2 regions of the Nocardia sp. 348MFTsu5.1 genome follow, and region 1 is predicted to be linked to the other one. Evidence: predicted binding sites of a transcription regulator. Region 1 holds the regulator's gene; the other holds the start of a gene.
What was found. Region 1 encodes LexA, which represses DNA repair genes until DNA is damaged. Its sites were predicted from a motif close to CGAACANNTGTTCG; they were not measured.
Positions count from the first base shown of each region.

Region 2: H290_RS27855 (SAV_6107 family HEPN domain-containing protein) is a predicted target of LexA. The motif match lies at 4,488-4,501, and genes of this name have one in related genera.

Region 1 covers NZ_KB911514.1:257,157-264,428, reverse strand. The annotation lists gene hrpA (ATP-dependent RNA helicase HrpA) at 1-1,411, shown strand, start outside; gene nrdR (transcriptional regulator NrdR) at 1,436-1,891, opposite strand; gene H290_RS31170 (LysM peptidoglycan-binding domain-containing protein) at 1,982-2,488, opposite strand; gene lexA (transcriptional repressor LexA) at 2,679-3,398, shown strand; gene H290_RS0113780 (acyl-CoA dehydrogenase family protein) at 3,481-4,623, opposite strand; gene hflX (GTPase HflX) at 4,737-6,158, opposite strand; gene dapF (diaminopimelate epimerase) at 6,204-7,094, opposite strand; gene miaA (tRNA (adenosine(37)-N6)-dimethylallyltransferase MiaA) at 7,134-7,272, opposite strand, start outside.
Region 2 covers NZ_KB911510.1:464,007-471,278, reverse strand. The annotation lists gene H290_RS0105540 (penicillin-binding protein 2) at 1-348, opposite strand, end outside; gene H290_RS27860 (hypothetical protein) at 432-1,280, opposite strand; gene rsmH (16S rRNA (cytosine(1402)-N(4))-methyltransferase RsmH) at 1,277-2,260, opposite strand; gene mraZ (division/cell wall cluster transcriptional repressor MraZ) at 2,461-2,889, opposite strand; gene H290_RS0105515 (DUF3040 domain-containing protein) at 3,271-3,675, opposite strand; gene H290_RS27855 (SAV_6107 family HEPN domain-containing protein) at 3,848-4,348, opposite strand; gene H290_RS0105505 (N-acetyltransferase) at 4,561-5,139, shown strand; gene H290_RS0105500 (NAD(P)/FAD-dependent oxidoreductase) at 5,162-6,757, shown strand; gene H290_RS0105495 (carotenoid biosynthesis protein) at 6,754-7,272, shown strand, end outside.

The sequences.
Region 1 (7,272 bases):
ACTCCTCGACCTGAATCCGGCCGATGTCGTGGCCGGCGGCGGTGCCACCGATCCCGCCGGATTCCCGGACGCCTGGCGCCAGGCCGACACCACATACGCCCTGCGATACCGATTCGAACCCGGTACCCCCGATGACGGTGTGAGCGTGCTGATCCCGTTGTCGTTGCTGGTCCGGGCCCGCCCCTCCGGCTTCGACTGGCTGGTCCCGGGGATGCGGACCGAACTGGTCACCGAGCTGATCCGCACCTTGCCCAAAACCCTTCGGCGCCAAGTCGGTCCGGCACCCGATCTGGCAGCGCAGGTGCTCGACGCGGTGACCCCACGTGCACGCCCGCTGACTGCGAGTGTGGCCGCCGAACTCACGCGGATCACCGGTGTGTCCATCGCGGCCGCCGACCTGAGGGCGACCGCGCTCGCAGACCACCTGCGGATGACGTTCATCGCCGTCGCCGCGAATGGCGACGAGCTCGGCCGCTCCAAGTCTCTGGCCGAACTCCAGGAACGCCTCGGCAACAAGGCGCGCGCCGCCCTCGAGAAGGAAGCGGCCCCGGCGGCCACCCCGGTGGCCAAGACCTGGACCGCCGATACCTTCGGCACGCTCACCCGGTCCATCCGGAGCACCGTTGCCGGGCAAGAGATCACGAGCTATCCAGCGTTGGTGGCCCGGGGTGGTGGCTTCACCGTTGCCCCGATGTCCACCGAGGCTGAACAACGTATCCAGATGTACAACGCGTTGATCGGTCTACTGATCAACGATGTACCAGCGTTGAGGCCGAATGCGACCTCCGCGCTGGGCACCTCCGACCGGTTGGCGCTGAGCCAGAGCCCGTATCCCACCGCGGCCGCGTTGCTCGCCGATTGCGTCCGCGCTGCGGTCATCGATCTTGTTCCGGCACAGCCCACTGTGTGGTCGGCAGCCGATTACGCGGCGCTGCGCACCCATGTCGCGGGTCAGGTCACCGGCCGGGCGACCACCAAGTTGCGTCAGGCCGCGGCAGTTCTGGCCCGGGTGGCCCCGCTGCGGACCGCGATCGAGGCGACGACGGTCGCCGACGCTGCCGACGATGTACGCGACCAACTCGGCGAGTTGGTTTTCGACGGATTCATCTCCGCCACCGGTGGCGAGCATCTGACGGAGATTCCCCGCTACCTCGATGCCGCGCTGGCGCGACTCGATCAGTTGCCGGCGTCGGCAGCGAGGGATGCCGCGTCGATGGCCACCGTCGACCGGGTCGTGGCGGCCTGGACCAGTCACCTACGGATGATGCCGTCGGAACGTCAGGATGCGGTCAGCGAAGCCGCCGGCTGGATCGTCGAGGAGCTGCGTGTCGGGCTGTTCGCTCAACAGCTGCGAACCGCGTACCCGATCTCAGAGAAGCGCGCCATCAAGGCAATTCGCGACCTGCGCTGACCCCAACGCAAAATTCGCGGGGAGTCAGGATTCGGACTTGCCGGACCGGAGATCGTCGATTTCTTTCTGGAAGTCGTCCACCGAGTCGAATGAGCGGTAGACGGAGGCGAAGCGAAGGTACGCGACCTCGTCGAGATCGCGGAGCGGACCGAGAATCGCAAGACCGACCTCGTTGGCCGGAACTTCGGCCGAACCCGAGGCCCTGACGGCTTCCTCGACCTGCTGCGCAAGATGCTGCAACTTGTCATCGTCGACAGCTCGGCCCTGGCAGGCCCGGCGGACGCCGCGCATGACCTTCTCGCGGCTGAAAGGTTCAGTGACGCCGGTCCGTTTGACCACCGAGAGCACCGCGGTCTCCACCGTGGTGAAACGGCGTCCGCACTCCGAACAGGCACGGCGACGACGGATTGCCTGTCCCTCGTCCGCCACCCGCGAATCGACTACGCGGGTGTCCTCGTTCTTGCAAAACGGGCAATGCATGCACGATTCCTCGACGGTCGACGGCCTGGGCGGAGTGACCAGACGCTGTGGTTCCGAGGATACCGCCCGGGCTGTGGGCCCCTGCATCATCTACCTGACGTAGACCGGCGTGACCAGCGCCTGCCCCACCGACAATGCCGAGTTGCTCATCGCGTTGAGCTCCATGATCTTTGCCACGACGGCTTCGGCCGGCATCTCGGGTGCGATCCGGGAAGCGATGGCCCCCAACGACTCCCCCGACTGAACCCGGACGACCTGGGTGCCGACGCGCCCCGGATCAGCAGACTGCTCCATCACGCCGCCGAAGAAGGTCATGAATGCAACGATCAGCATCAGACCGATTCCCGCGACGGCGCCGGCCGCCCAGGCGCGCCGACGGGCGAAGACCTTCTCGCGAGCGGTCGGCATTCGTTGTTCGGTGTTGCGCGATTCGGCGCAGGAGACGGCCACGCGGCGCTGAGCAGGCAGCCGGCGATCGGCCGGACGGGCGGTGTCCGCGGGCCGCAAGGGCCGCTTGGTACGCGGAACGGTAGCGCTCTCGGCGTGGTGAACGGGCCGAGCTGTGGCCGGCCGGATGATGGTGGTGGCTGCAGTCATGGGTTCAGTCCTCGGATCATCGGATCGATGGTGCATTCGATCACTCGTTCGATTGAAAGAGTGTTCGATTTGTATCACGGGGTTCCGACAAGCGCCACGCCTGATCGAACAAATGTTTGAGACTTGTGATGATTTGCACTACCTTTGTCCACATGGACCCCGCCCGATACCGCACGAACTGGAGGACCTGATGGCCGATACAACCCAGCCCCCGACGCCGTCGGACGGAGCCGCCACCACCGTGGTCGCCACCGGACCGCTGGCAGAAGGCTCACTGACCGCCCGCCAGAAAGCCGTACTCGAGGTCATCCGCGCCTCGGTCCGCGAGCGCGGCTACCCGCCGAGCATCCGGGAGATCGGTGACGCCGTCGGCCTGACCTCGACGTCGTCGGTCGCCCACCAGCTCCGCACACTCGAACGCAAAGGCTTCCTGCAGCGCGAGAACAACCGTCCCCGCGCGGTAAACATCCAGGACACCGACCTCAACCCGGCCACGGCTGCCGGTCAGGTGCAGGCACCCGACGAATCACTTCCGACGCCGACATTTGTCCCGGTCCTCGGCCGGATCGCGGCCGGTGGCCCGATCCTCGCCGAACAGGCCGTCGAAGACGTCTTCCCGCTCCCGAAGGAACTCGTCGGCGAGGGTTCGCTCTTCCTGCTCAGGGTGGTGGGCGAATCGATGATCGACGCCGCGATCTGCGACGGTGACTGGGTGGTCGTACGCCAGCAGAACGTCGCCGACAACGGAGACATCGTGGCCGCGATGATCGATGGCGAGGCCACGGTCAAGACCTTCAAGCGCACCAAAGACGCCGTGTGGCTGATGCCGCACAACCCGGTATTCGATCCCATCCCCGGCAACGATGCGGTCATCCTGGGCAAAGTTGTGACAGTGATGCGGCGACTCTAGAGACACACATGCGAAAAAGGCGGGTGCACCGGAGATCCGGTGCACCCGCCTTCTGCCGTTCGGCGCGTTGATGTTTGAGTGATCAGACCCCGAGGCTGCGTCCGATGACTTCCTTCATGATCTCGGTGGTGCCGCCGTAGATGGTCTGCACGCGTGAGTCCAGGAACGCCTTCGCGACGGAGTATTCACGCATGTAGCCGTAGCCGCCGTGCAGCTGCAGGCAGCGGTCGATCAGGTGCACCTGATTCTCGGTGGCGTAGTACTTGGCCATCGCGGCATCGGGGACGGTCAGCTTCTTCTCGTTCAGCAGCCCGATGCAGTGGTCGACGAACACGCGCGTCGTCGTCGTGGACGTGGCCAGCTCGGCCAGCAGGAAGCGGGTGTTCTGAAAGTTGCCGATCGAACGCCCGAAAGCCTTGCGGTCCTTGGAATATTGAACGGTGGTCTCCAGGACCTTCTCCATGGAGGCAGCGGCGACCACGGCGATCGACAGGCGCTCGCGCGGCAGGTTCTGCATCAGGTAGATGAAGCCGAGTCCCTCTTCACCGAGCAGGTTCTCGGCGGGTACGCGGACGTTGTCGAAGCTCAGTTCGGCGGTGTCCTGCGCCTTCATGCCGACCTTGTCGAGGTTGCGGCCGCGCTCGAAGCCGGGCATGCCGCGCTCGACGACCAGCAGGGAGAAACCCTTGGCGCCGGCCTCGGGATCGGTGCGCGCGACCACGATCACCAGGTCGGCGTTGATGCCGTTGGTGATGAAGGTCTTCGATCCGTTGAGCACCCAGTGATCGCCGTCCTTCTTGGCGGTCGTCTTGATCCCTTGCAGGTCCGAGCCGGTTCCGGGCTCGGTCATGGCGATGGCGGTGATGAGCTCACCGGAGGTGAATCCCGGGAGCCAGCGCGCCTTCTGCTCGTCGTTGGTCAACTCCAGCAGGTACGGCGCGATGACATCGTTGTGCAGGGTGAATCCCAGGCCGCTGAACCCACCGCGTGCGGATTCCTCGGAGACGATGCACTGATAGCGGAAGTCGTCGACTCCGCCGCCACCGAACTCCTCGGGCGCGTCAACGGCCAGGAAGCCGTTCTTACCGGCTTCGATCCACACGTCGCGATCGACGATGTTCTGCTCTTCCCAGCGGGCGTGGTGCGGCGCCACATGCTGCTCGAGGAAGCTGCGGTACGAATCGCGGTAGAGGAGGTGCTCAGGCTCGAAAATCGTGCGTTCCATCAAAGTCTCCATAACGAGGGTGTCCAAACGAGGTTGCCAGCAACTGTAACTGGATTCTACATTCAACCCAAGGAGCGCTCAGTCAGGGCAAGACGACCTGTCCAGGCCCGGATTCAGAACAGATGGGGCGCGGCGAACTCGGCCAGTGCATTGGCCAGTGCCGAGGGAACGCTGGCGACGATCTCGGTGCCGTCGGCACCATGCTTCTCGCTCGACACATCGCCTTCGGCATGGATGCGTGAGACCAGATCACCGCGGGAATACGGCACTCGGACACTGACGTGGACATCGTGCCTCGACACCGACTCACGAACCCGCTCGAGAAGTTCCGGGATACCTTCGCCCGTGGCGGCCGAGATGAAGACCGCCTTGGGGAACAGGCTCCTCAACTGAGTCAGCACAGTCGGGTCGGCGACGTCGATCTTGTTGATCACCAGCAGCTCCGGCGGTGTGGACGCCTTCTCGTCGTGGATCACCTCTTCGATGACCTTGCGCACTGCGCTGATCTGACCGGTGGGAATCGGGTCCGAACCATCGACGATGTGCAGCAAGAGGTCTGCGTCCGCGACCTCTTCGAGGGTCGAGCGGAACGCCTCCACCAGTTGGGTCGGCAGATGCCGGACGAATCCGACGGTGTCGGTGACCACGATTTCGCGACCGTCGTCGAGGGACATCCGCCGGGTGGTCGGATCCAGGGTGGCGAACAGCGCGTTCTGTACCAGGACGCCCGATCCGGTCATCGCGTTGATCAGACTGGACTTGCCCGCGTTGGTGTACCCGACGATCGTGACCGAGGCGAGTGCGGCTTGTTTCCGCTTGGTGCGCTTGGTGTTTCGCGACGTCTTCATCTCGCGGATCTCCCGGCGCAACTTCGCCGTCCGCTCGCGGATCCGGCGGCGGTCCGTCTCGATCTTCGTCTCACCGGGTCCACGCAGGCCCACACCGCCGTTGCTGCCGGCACGGCCACCGGCCTGGCGGGACATCGATTCACCCCAGCCACGCAGACGCGGCAACATGTATTCCATCTGAGCCAGCGCCACCTGGGCTTTGCCCTCGCGCGATGTGGCGTGCTGGGCGAAGATGTCGAGGATCAGCGCGGTCCGGTCGATGACCTTGACCTTCACCACCTTCTCCAATGCGGTGAGCTGTGCGGGTGTCAGTTCACCGTCGCAGATGACGGTGTCGGCGCCGGTGGCCACGACGACCTCACGGAGTTCGTGGGCTTTGCCCGAACCGATATAAGTGGCCGGATCAGGTTTGTCACGACGCTGAAAGAGTCCTTCGAGTACCTCGGATCCGGCGGTCTCGGCCAATGCCTTCAGTTCGGCGAGACTCGACTCGGCCTGGGCGGTGGTGCTGCCCTGCATCCAGACCCCGACGAGAACAACCCGTTCGAGTCGGAGCTGACGGTATTCGACCTCGGTGACGTCGGTGAGCTCGGTGGACAGACCTGCAACGCGCTTGAGCGAGCTGCGTTCGTCGAGTTGTAGTTCGCCGGTCGTCGGTGAATGTGAGTCGGATGAGTGTTCAGTCATGAGGTGACCATCGTGACATCCGGACAGGTGCACTGCATAACGGTTTTAGCGCCACCCTGCGTTGAGCATGCCCGCGCCGACGAGGACGGAGGGCCCGCGAAGTTCGTTCTCGTCGTCACCGACGGTGACGGTGACCGCTCCACCGGGAACGTTGACCACGACCGCGCCGGTGCTGCGCCCGACCGACTGCAAGGCCGCGGTGGCCGCCGCGACGGTTCCGGTGCCGCAGCTGCGGGTCTCCCCCACACCGCGCTCGTGCACCCGCATCGACACCTCGCCGACCAGTGCGGCGTCGGTCAACTCGACCAGCGGTGTCATCAGTTCGATGTTCACGCCGTCGGGGAATTCGGTGTGATCGAAGGTGATCGGCGCGGTGAGGTCGATGCTTTCGAGTTGCTCGACGGTCAGCCCCTCGACAACACAGGCCAGGTGGGGATTGCCGACGTTGACCGACAGTCCTGAGTACGTCTGATCGCCGATGCTCGCCTTGCTCTCGGCGCCGGTGCGTACCCGGCCCATCAGCACACTCACGTCCGCCGACGATTCCGTCAGGTGATGAACTGTCACGCGACGTCCGCCCGCTCGCGACCCGACTGTGAAGGTCGGCTCGGTGACCAGATCGTGGGCGGCGAGATAGTGGGCGAACACCCGCACGCCGTTACCGCACATCTCCGCGATCGATCCGTCGCCGTTGCGGTAGTCCATGAACCAGTCGTCGTGGGCGACGCCCGGCGGAAGAACCTCGAGGACTCCGGCGCCGAGGAGCGCGCCCGCGGTGGCGACACGGAGGACACCGTCGGCACCGATCCCGCGATGGCGATCACAGAGCGCCGAGACAAAATCCGGCGTCAGATCGAGTTGCACACCGGCATCGGGCAACAGCACGAAGTCGTTCTCCGTACCGTGCCCCTTCACAAAATCAACACGCCCGAACATTTGCTCAAGACTACGCGCCCAGGGCGGATTGCCCGGTTCTCACCCGTCCGCGGCCCGCAACGCCTGCCCCAGCAGATCGGGTGTGGAGGCATCGAGCCAGTGCACCCGTGGATCGCGCCGGAACCACGACCGTTGCCTGCGCACGTACCGGCGGGTGCCGATGAAGGTGAGTTCCTGC
Region 2 (7,272 bases), on a different contig from region 1:
ACTCGCCGCTTCTGCCGACAGTGCCGGACCGTCGACGACCTGCAGCATCGTCATTTTCACCGTGACCGCCAGGACCACCAGCAGGATGACAACCGTCACCACCCGGTGACGTCGCAGGAACTGCCGACCGGCCCGGATCATGTCGTCGTTTCCGCGGTGGGGACCACCGGCGGGAAAACCGGTGCGGCCGGTGGCCGTACGAGGGGCGGTGTCCGGATTGTCACCGTCGCGGTAACCGGTAGGTCCCGTTCCCTGACGTCCCCGCGGACGCCGGGACGGACCGACCCGCTCGCGGCCCGTGGCGCGCTGCCGAGTACGGCGGTCGCCGGCAGGTGTCTGCCGCGTCATCGGCAGCACCGGTCGTCAGCAGATCCATTCGCCGCGATGACTATCGCAAATGAGACCTCCATGGTTGTCAATTCTGTACTGCGCTAACGCTCTTCGCCCGAATTTGCGCCCGGCGCGCCGCCATTTGACGGAAGAACATTGGAGTATGCCGGCGGCGTCGTCGCATCGGCCGGCGGTGCGGCCGTGGGTGCTGTGGTCGTCGGTGCGGATTGTGCGGGCGTGGCGGTGCCTGCGTCGGGGGTGACCGGTGTTCCCTGAACGGGAATACCCTGGACCGGAATGCCTTGAGCCCCAGGTGTTGTCGGAGTGGCTGCGGCATCATCGGCAGGCTTGGCGGCCGTCGGTTTCGGCCCGTTGTTCATCGATGGAGCTTTGACACCCTCGGCGGGCTTGATCTCCCCGACAACCGTGGCGCGCCCATCGGCTCCGACCACCAGGCGAGCTTTGTCATTGCCGGGGATCATTCCCAGTTCGCCTGCCTTTTCGGATAATTCAGGCGCGGAGTCCCCCGACTCGTATTCCTTCTTGAGAGCGTCACGACGGTCGGACAACTGTTCGTTGTAGGCACGTTCCACCCCGAGCTGATATGAGTCCTGGGCAGACATGGTGGACAGCCACAGCGTGAGTGCCAGTCCGGCCAGCAACATGCCGACGACGACAACCGCGAACGGGACCCGGCGCATCGCCGCGGCGGGCGCGGTCCGCACGCGCGTCAACAACGTCGGTTTCGCGACCGGAGCGTCCGGCTTGTCGGTCCGTTGCCAGTGGCGCGATGTGGACGAGACAGCCTCGGCACCAAGGCGTTTGCGGCGGCGCTCGAGCGCCTTCTCCGCGGCGGCCGAACGCTGCCTGGTCCCACCCGGGGTACGGCTCCCTTGCGCACCGGAATCGCGGCGTCGCGCAGTGGTGAGCTGGTCGTCGGTAACCGTCATTTCTTCCCCCCCGCTATCCGCTCGATGACCCGGACCCGCACCGATGCGGATCGCGGGTTGTACTCGATTTCCTCATCCGAAGCCTGTTCCGCTCCCCTGGTCACCAGCGCGAAATCCGGTGCGGTTCCGGGCAGGTCGACCGGGAGGCCCGGCGGGGTCCTCGACTTGGTCCGTTCGACGAACTCACGCTTGACGATCCGGTCCTCCAACGACTGGTAGGACATGATCGCCAGGCGACCACCCACGTTCAGCACCGAAAGCGCCGCGGGCAGAGCGGCCTTGAGCGAGGTCAGTTCGCCGTTGACCTCTATTCGCAGGGCCTGGAATGTGCGTTTGGCCGGATGCCCACCGGTACGTCGGGTGGCGGCCGGAATGGTGCGATACAGCAGTTCGACCAATCGGCCACTGGTGGTGAACGGCTCGATCTCACGCTCACGCAGGACCGCGGAGGCGATCTTGCCCGCAAACCGTTCGTCACCGTACTCCGATAGGACACGGGCCAATTCGCCATGACCGTAGGTGTTGAGAACGTCAGCGGCGGTCAGCGGATCGTCGGCATTCATCCGCATGTCCAGTGGCGCATCAACCGCATAGGCGAACCCGCGGTCGGGCTGATCGAGTTGCATCGAGGAGACGCCGAGGTCGTAGAGTGCGGCGTCGAACTTCTTGACACCGGCCTGCTCGAGGGCGTCGTCCACCGCGTCGTACCGCGTGTGGACAAAGGTGATCCTGTCGCCGAACGGAGACAGTCGCTCACGCGCGAGATCCAAAGCGTTGATGTCCCGGTCGATACCGATGATCGCGACTCCGGGAAACCTCTGGGCGATGAGTTCGGTGTGGCCGCCGGCGCCGAGCGTGCCGTCGACATAGATTGCGCCGGATCCGTCGGGACTCTGCCGGGTGATCGCCGGCGTGAGGAGTTCGATCATCCGCTCGGCCATCACCGGGACGTGCCCGAAGGGGCCATCGGCGAGCTCCACTGTGCTACCTCTCGTGCGGTCCGGGTGCGCCAATTGGCCGGCAGGTGTGTGGGTGGATCCTGGTCCCTGCCCGATCTCCGCACCTGGCGCTGGGGAAGTGCGTCAGGGGCGGGTTGTCGAACCTGGCGCTGGGGAAGTGCGTCAGGGCCGGATCGGGCAAAGGCCTCGATTCACCCACGTGGGTCTCCTGGTCCTCGGTCTCAGACCGTGTCCAGGACGTCGAAGCCCACGCTCGAGAAGTTCTCCTCGTGCTCATCCTGGTAATCGCGCCATGTCTGCGCGTCCCAGATCTCCAAGTGGCTGATATTGCCGATAACCACACATTCTTTGGCCAGGCCCGCATAGCGGCGATGATCCGGGGACAGTGTTATGCGCCCCTGACCGTCTGGCCGCTGCTCGTCGGAACCCGAGCTCAATTGACGCCGAAAGGCCCGAGCAGCAGGATCGTCCTTGGGTGAACTCAACACTCGTTGAGCCAACTCGAGGAAGTCATCCCGGATGTGCACTGCAAGGCTGCGGTCCTGACCTTTTGTGATCATCACCCCTCCTGCAAGTGCGTCTCGGAACTTTGCGGGAAGCGTGAGCCGCCCCTTGTCGTCCAACTTGGGTGTGTAGGTGCCGAAGAACATAGCGCTGGCCATGTGCCGTCACCTCCAACCCCATGGTTGATGGGAAAATCCGGTTCTTTCCCAACAACGAGCACCACTGTACCCCACAATCCACCACTTTCCACCCCAAATCACCCCGCCGCGGCCGTGTGCGCCCAGCTTCCGCAGGTAGAGACCATGTAGTCGGTGGGGCGTAGATCCTGGATCGGCGAGTCCACGGGCGTTTTGGACAGGTTTTTGGAGCCTCAGGGGTCACTCCAGCCCCGTTTCGGCGATCGAGCCGAGGCTGTGGGAGAAAGTGGGGATTTGGGTGGAATGTGGGGCGATTGCCCTGAACACCACAAAAAGGCCGTGTATCGCGATGCGATACACGGCCTTCTATGTCAAACGTGCGGTGGAGTTCTACTCCTGCTCGAAGCGGCGGTTGAACCGCTCTTCCATGCGCTCAGAAAACTTGCGGCCTTGCTTGTGTTCGCGGCCCGACGACCCGCCTCGCGACGACCCCGAAGAACCTCCGGGAGTCGGTCCGCTACGCGTACCCCACAACGCCATCAGCCCGGCACCGAACATCACCAGGAAGCCGATGAGGCTGACGATGGGGAATCCGCCGATCTGTACCTCGATGACAACTCCCCCGACAAGGAGGACCAGTCCGACAAGGAACAACACGGCAGCCTGCAGTCGACGGCGCGCAGTGGAGCCGCGATAGCGACGCGACCGTACGTTCGACGCAAACTTGGGGTCTTCGGCGTACAGAGCGTTTTCGATCTGTTCGAGCATGCGCTGCTCGTGCTCTGAGAGTGGCACCCGCCCCTCCTTCAGCACATGGTTTCGGTAGAGCTTCCGGAGGAGACATTCCGGCTGCCCGGACCCACAACGGTGGACCCACCTCTGATGATACGAGGTGTTGGAACTTCCAACCACCATTCCCTGCGACAAGTTGGTGAAATTTGGTCCGATAGCAGTAATTTCAGAGCCTTCAGGCAGCACCGGCAGGCATATTCGACGGTTTCCCTCGCTCGATCCGCAGGATTTCCATCTCGACCACGTGCAAGAACTCGTCGACCTTGGGCCGCAACTGGGCGATCTGTTCATCGGTCACCGACCGAATTCCGGCCTCGGTGTCGGCACGGAGACGAGAGAGCCCGGCAAAGTAGGTGGCCCACCCCGAGAGATCGGGCATCGCCTGCGGCAGCCGCGCCCATGCACTGCGCGATCCACGGCGTCGGGTGGGATGCTCGGAGACGGCAAGGACGGCGCCGGCCGCCCGCAGTGCCGATTGATACAGAGCACTGAACGCCTCGGCCGAATCGGTGACGATATCCGACTCTCGCAGACGCGATTCCGCGCGACCCAACAACTCATGGGAGGCGATGATCTGAGTCGGTTCCGGCAGCCTGGCCACCCGGGTGGCCCGTCCCGTCGAGGCCGCTGCGCCGTTTCGAGAGACACGTGTGGGGGTTCGTGACATCGGCGCCATCTCGGTCCTCCTTCGCCGGATCGTCTGTGTCTGTGCGGGGTCGGCTCGGTGGCCTACGCTTCCCTCGTCGGCCACCGAGCCGCCCTCACGTCGTAAGCGGGTACCGATGCGGCTTGCGCCTTTGCGGAGGTTGAAGCCTCGAACACCCGTTCGACAGATTCAATATACCTAACGACCCCGACAACCCTCAAGCGAAAAAGGCGGAAACTTCTGTGCCCATCCGGATCGCCGACCTCACGGCACACGATGCACAGAGCTGGCTGCCCGACGCGTTGAGCGTCTACGTGACCGCGATGAACTACCCACTGGGCACCGAAGTGCAACGGGCTCCCCTGTGGCACGAACACATTCAGCGACCCGGGTGGCAGGCCGTCGGCGCGTTCGACTCCCTCGGTCCGGCCTCCGGCCGGGAAACCCTGGTGGGGATCGCGTACGGATACAGCGGCGCGAACGACCAGTGGTGGAACCAGCAGGTGCGCAGCGGACTGGTTCGCGCAGGCAGCAGCCGCGAGCGGGTCAGTGCCATCACCGACAGCTACTTCGAGTTGACCGAACTGCACGTGCATCCGTCCGCCCAGGGTCAGCAGATCGGCGAGGCGATCCTGACGCGTCTGCTCGACGGCCGTGACGAACCCCAGGTTCTGCTCTCGACACCCGAGGTGGATGCGGAGAACAACCGGGCCTGGCGTCTATACCGACGACTGGGTTTCGCAGACGTCTTGCGCGGCTTCAGCTTCGCCGGTGACCCCCGGCCCTTTGCGGTGCTCGGCCGGGCCCTCCCACTCAGATAGCCTCCCTCTCAGATAGGTCGTCATGATCGACACACTTGTCATCGGTTCCGGACACAACGGCCTGGTGGCTGCCTGCTACCTGGCGGCGGCGGGTCAGCGGGTGAGGGTGCTCGAACGGGACAGCGTCGCCGGCGGCGCGGTGTCCACGGTCGAGCGGTTCCCGGGCTATCGCGTCGACCGTGGCTCCTCGGCCCACCTGATGATCCGGCACACCCCGATCCTCGAAGAACTATCGCTGGCCGATCACGGCCTGCGCTACATCGACTGCGATCCCTGGGCGTTCTGCCCCGCGACCGACAACGCTCCCCCGATCGTCTTCCACCACGACCTCGAGAAGACGTGCGCGTCGATCGAGGCGGCCTGCGGAGCCGGAGATGCTCACGCCTACCGCGGATTTGTCGAGGTGTGGGCGCGGCGGTCGGCCGCGATGATGTCGGCCTTCACCTCTTCTCCGTCACCTCTGGCTCTCGGCAAGGCGTTCTGGGGGCTTCCCGCACGTGTCCCCGCTAAAGGCGCAACGGCCGGCGCCGCTCTCTCGCAAGAGTTCCTGATGTCGGGAAATGCGCTCCTCGACAGCTGGTTCGAATCCGAACACCTCAAGACGGCGCTGGCTTGGTTCGGTGCGCAGTCCGGTCCACCGATGAACGAGCCCGGAACCGCACCGATGGTCGGCTTCGCCGCGGCGATGCACACCATTCCCCCGGGCCGGGCCGTCGGCGGCAGTGGCGCACTCACCGAGGCCCTGATCCGCAAGCTTCACGACGACGGCGGTGAACTCGCTTTGTCGGCCGCCGCGACAGCCATCGAGAAGGAGGGCGACGGCTGGCTGGTCCGGACCGCCGACGGTGACGTGCATCGCGCCCGATCGGTGATCAGCGCCTGCCACATCCTGACCACGTTGGACCTGTTGCGGGCGGGTGGATTCGATCGCACCACCGCCGATCGGTGGCGGGCACAGATCCGGATCGGTGGCGGTATCGGCATGGCGGTCCGCCTCGGGGGCACCGCATTGCCGCAGTACCCCGGGCTGCCCGACGACACGTCGGTGCACGGCGGGCTGGGTCTGCTGGTGACCGATCGTGGACATCTGGCCCGGGCGTACGCCGACGCCACCGCAGGAGACCTCCCGCGTCGTCCGGCACTGATCGCGATGAGCTTCTCCGCCATCGACCCGACCCTGGCACCACCCGGACGGCACCAGACCAGCCTCTGGGCGCAATGGCACCCCTACCAACTCTCGGGTGGCCGCAGCTGGACCGACCTCGCGGCCACCGCCGGCCAGGAGATCATCAACGAATTGGACCGGCATGCACCGGGATTCGCCGAGTCGATCGAACACACCTACGTCCAGACGCCCGCCGATCTGGAATCCGAACTCGGGATGACCGGCGGCAACATCATGCACGTGGAGATGTCGCTGGATCAGATGCTGATGTGGCGTCCCCATCCCGAACTGGCCAGGCACCGGGTGCCCGGTGCTCCCGGAATCGTGCTCGCCGGCGCCTCGACCCACCCCGGCGGTGGTGTCAGTGGCGCCAGCGGGCGCATCGCGGCAAGTGCGGTCCTGTCCGACCGGAGATCCCCTTTGGCCAGGATCACCCGCGGCCGATGGGGATGACCACCACACTCACATCCCAGCGGCCCACATTGCTGTGGGCCTCGGCGATCCTGCTGGCCGGATCGATCGCCGCACAGATCGTCTATCCCCTGGTCGACGGGGTCGCCCGCGATCGGGCCACCGTGGTCGTGGTTGTCGCCGCGGCCGCCGCGATGCTCGCCCATGCCACATTCCGGCTCGGTCCACCGCGGGCGGTCGCGGTCTTCGCGGCAACGGCCGGTGTCGGATGGACCGCGGAAATCGTCGGTGTCGCCACCGGATTTCCGTTCGGCGCCTACGCCTACGCCACCGACCGGATCGGGCCATCGGTTGCCGAGGTCCCGGTGATCATCGGACTGGCCTGGACCGCAGGCGGTTACAGCATGTGGTGGATCAGCGCGCTGGTCAGTCGCCGTCGCCCGATCCGGATCGCGCTGGCCACCGTCGGGATGGTCGGCTGGGATCTCTATCTCGATCCCCAGATGGTCAGTGCGCGATTGTGGACCTGGTCCACCGAGGATGCCGGGCTGCCCGGC